DNA from 2 places in the Halobacillus sp. BAB-2008 genome. Region 1 is predicted to be linked to the other one. Evidence: predicted binding sites of a transcription regulator. Region 1 holds the regulator's gene; the other holds the start of a gene.
What was found. Region 1 encodes LexA, which represses DNA repair genes until DNA is damaged. Its sites were predicted from a motif close to CGAACATATGTTCG; they were not measured.
Positions count from the first base shown of each region.

Region 1 (2,206 bases):
CAGCGCTTGTCGGCAAGTATTTACGGCGAGGGACGCAACAGAACTGGCGCGGTGTAAAAGAAGCCAATTTTCATGTGTTGAGAGAAACAGACATGCCGGCAATTCTGACCGAGAACGGTTACATGGATAACAAACGTGAGGCATTGTTAATGATTAATGAAGCTTTTCAACAAGAAGTAGCAAAGGAACACGCGCAGGGAATCTGTGAGTACTTCGGTGTGGCTTTTAAAGGAGTCGGTGAAACGATCGACAAAAATTACCTTTCTCTTGGGGATACGGGAGAAGCGGTACGTGTGCTGCAGCGCAATTTATTGAAATTGGGCTATTCCATGGGAGGCTACGGGGCCGATGGTTCCTTCGGTCCAGCTACAGAGACAGCTGTCAAAGCTTTTCAGAGGGATCAGGGTTTAACAGTCGATGGATATTATGGGCCAAATACAAAAAGGGCAATGGAAGAAGCCCTCAAAAAAATGGAGGATGATGAAATGGAAGAGGTTGCAGTTGTCATCAATTCATTTGCTGATTTCCCTGCTGTGGAGACACTTGCTATTCGGGAAAATGCAATGATTGCGTTAAGGCGTACGGCAGAGAGGCGCCAAGTGGCTAAAAAGATAATCGTTGCCGGTGGGGGAACGGCTGGCTTAAAAGGGTCCAATTTTGTTGATCTATCCGGAGCGACGCGTCTGGAGACAGCCCGAAAGATCGAAAATTATTTAAAACGATGAACGGCCCAGGATTTCCCGGTATACTTTCAGCGTCATTCTTCATACAATAAAAGAACAAATGTTCGTAATGAGGTGATGCGTATGCACCAATTATTAAACCGTTCTATGATAGAGCATTTACCGTTGGAAATTATTTATCATGCCCGTGATCAATCTATTTCTCAACGATTAATTCGAGTTATAAGGATGGAGGAAGCCTGTTGCGTGGCTTATTGTTATACACGGAAACAAGTAAGAACGTTCAGATGGGATGGAATTCTTGCCGTGGCAGTTTTTCGTAAAAATAAAGGAACAGAGAAAAGAAGCGGGGCTTAAAACGGCCGCCGCTTCTTTCTATTTTAATGCACCGTCCGGTATAAACCGACAACTCGTCCTAAAATGGAAACATCATTTAGTATAATCGGTTCCATTGTCGCATTTTCCGGCTGAAGCCTGATGTGGTTCTTTTCTTTGAAGAAGCGTTTCACCGTAGCTTCTTCTTCCTCTGTCATAGCGACGACAATGTCACCGTTCTGAGCTGTCTGCTGCTGTCTGACTACTACCATATCTCCGTCCAGGATTCCTGCTTCTATCATACTCTCTCCCTGTACGATGAGCACAAATGTGTTGTCGTCCGTTCCTGCAAGCGTATCCGGGAGTGGAACGTACTCTTCAATATTTTCGACAGCGGTGATGGGAGACCCTGCTGTGACCTTACCGATCACAGGGGCATAGGCGACCTCGCTTCTGGGAATACTGTGATCCTCTTCTAATTCAATAACTTCAATTGCCCGCGGTTTCGTAGGGTCCCGACGGATAAAGCCTTTTTTCTCAAGCCTTGATAAGTGTCCGTGCACAGTCGAGCTGGAAGCAAGACCCACAGACTGTCCGATTTCCCTAACGGATGGTGGATACCCTTTTAACACTACCTGTTCTTTTATGAAATCTAGTATTTCTTGCTGCCGCTTGGAAAGTTTATTCATAGATTAGCACCTCGTACATAGGATTATAGTAACCACATTGTACCATGGAGGGCAAAAAAACACAAACAAGCGTTCGAAAAAAGTCGTTGACAGGAACGTACATTCGTATATAATTAAAAATATCAAATGCGAACACAGGTTCTTAGGAACGTTCGTTCTTAATATGGAGGGGTTCACATGTTCAATAAACTATCCAAACTGGACGTCACGTACATCATTTTGTTTGTTGTCAGCTTCGCTTTTCTCTATTATTCTATGGTAACGAGCGGATAAGAGAGGGGTTTATTGTAGATGAAGGTTGTCTTGTACTGCCGCGTCAGCACGGAAAAAGAGGCGCAGATCTCATCGTTAAAACGCCAGAGGGCGGAATTGACTGCCATGGCAGAAAATCACGGGTTGGAAATTGTCGATTGCATTGAAGAACAGGCAAGCGGCTACGAAATAGAAAGAGAAGGTATTTTTTTCTGTTTTGGAGTACCTTTCTTCAAGACAGGCGGATGCATTGCTGATTCAGGATGA
Region 1 covers NZ_ANPF01000106.1:8,230-10,435, reverse strand. Annotated here, with positions in the region: gene D479_RS20060 (N-acetylmuramoyl-L-alanine amidase) at 1-725, shown strand, start outside; gene D479_RS20505 (hypothetical protein) at 807-1,040, shown strand; gene lexA (transcriptional repressor LexA) at 1,064-1,687, opposite strand; partial or broken gene D479_RS19100 (recombinase family protein) at 1,979-2,206, shown strand, end outside.

Region 2 (2,206 bases), on a different contig from region 1:
TGGAGGTAAGCAACCTTCATTCCCAACTCTTTGAGGTAGTCCGTTAAATCCTCAGACATTTTCTTCGTAAGTGTTGTAACCAGTATCCTCTCATTTCGATCTTTCCGCTTGTTGATCTCTCCCACCAGATCATCGATCTGACCATGAATCGGACGCACTTCAATTTCCGGATCAAGAAGTCCGGTCGGCCGGATAATCTGCTCGATCATCTTCGGTGTATGTTCGATTTCGTATGGACCAGGCGTCGCCGAAACGTAAGCAATCTGGTTGATGTGTTCCTCGAATTCATGAAACATAAGCGGCCTGTTGTCCATAGCGGAAGGGAGACGGAATCCATGATCGACGAGCACTTGTTTCCTAGCCCTGTCCCCGTTATACATCCCTCTCACCTGTGGAAGTGTCACATGGGATTCATCAATCATAATCAGGAAATCATCCGGGAAATAGTCGAGAAGCGTATAAGGCGTCGCTCCCGGCTCCCGGAACGTCAAATGACGGGAATAGTTTTCGATTCCTGAACAGAAACCCATTTCCCTCATCATTTCCAAATCGTAGTTTGTCCGCTGCTCCAGACGCTGCGCTTCGAGAAGCTTGTCGTTGTCCCGAAGCTCTTTTACACGGTCTTTCATTTCCTGTTCTATATTTTCAATGGCTTTTTTCAACTTTTCTTCCCGGGTGACGAAGTGGGAGGCCGGGAAAATCGCTACATGCTCCCGATCGCCGATCACTTCGCCGGTCAACACATCCACTTCTCTGATCCGGTCAATTTCGTCTCCGAAAAATTCAATCCTCATCGCATGTTCTTCCCGTGAAGCAGGAATAATTTCCACCGAATCCCCGCGCACGCGGAATGTACCACGCTGAAAGTCAATATCGTTCCGCGCATATTGAATGTCTACAAGGTTCCGGAGCAGCTGATCCCGATCCTTCTCCATTCCCGTACGAATGGAAAGCACCTGACTTCGATATTCGTCGGGAGAACCTAAACCATAAATACAAGAAACACTGGCAACAATGATGACATCGTTCCGCTCAAACAAAGCAGACGTAGCGGAGTGGCGCAGCTTGTCGATCTCATCATTGATGCTCGCGTCCTTCTCGATAAACGTATCCGACGAAGGGACATAAGCTTCCGGCTGATAATAATCATAGTAACTGACAAAATATTCCACAGCGTTATTTGGAAAGAACTCCTTGAATTCACTGTAGAGCTGCCCTGCCAACGTTTTGTTATGGGCTATGATCAGTGTCGGCTTGTTGACCTGTTCAATGACGTTTGACATGGTGAACGTCTTACCGGTACCCGTTGCACCGAGTAACGTCTGATGTTTTTCCCCATTGTTAATCCCTTCGACCAATGCTTTGATTGCTCGCGGCTGATCTCCCTGCGGGGTGTATTTAGATACTAATTCGAATTGTCCCTCCACGACGAAAACCTCCGTTCCTCACTATTCCTTCCTAGTTTACCACAACAGTTTACCATTCTAACCTTAAACGAACAAACATTCGCACTTGCAATTGGTTTTCCCTATTTTCCCATATTTACCCCCTCTCTCCGACATACTCCTTTTCCATCCAACCAACGTTCACCTATATCCTTTACGACTCGGAAAAATAAAGAAAGCACCTGTATCCACAGGTGCTTTCTTTATTTCTATATCAATTCAGGGCTTACGCATCAAAGGTTTGATTATATTCATTTACTTCAAACAAATCGATCAACTCAATATCCGGATTCTTATCAATGAACCAACGCAGGGAAAAATCGTTTTTGAACAGAACAACCGGATTCCCTTCCCGATCTTCAGCAAGCATGTTCCGTTCATCGAACAGCGAAACGTCCACCTGATCCTCTTTAAGCCAGCGTGGAATACGCTCTCCAAGCGGTATCAACTCAATATCCACATTATACTCATTCTTCATCCGATATTCGAATACTTCGTATTGAAGTTCTCCGACAGCACCGATGATAAAATCTTCGAAGCTGTAGCGTTTAAACAGCTGAATTGCTCCTTCCTGAACCAGCTGTTCCAAACCCTTGCGGAACTGCTTCGATTTCATAACGTTTTTAGCTGTAACCTTCTTGAAGATCTCCGGCGGGAATTGAGGAAGTTCATCATATTCAAACTTGGATTTACCTGTAACAATCGTATCGCCGATCCGATAGACGTTTGGATCATAGATTCCGATAATATCTCCTGCATAT
Region 2 covers NZ_ANPF01000028.1:67,820-70,025, reverse strand. Annotated here, with positions in the region: gene uvrB (excinuclease ABC subunit UvrB) at 1-1,427, opposite strand, end outside; gene D479_RS08040 (peptide chain release factor 3) at 1,672-2,206, opposite strand, start outside.
Region 2: the regulator LexA is predicted to act here: its motif matches at 1,496-1,509, upstream of uvrB (excinuclease ABC subunit UvrB).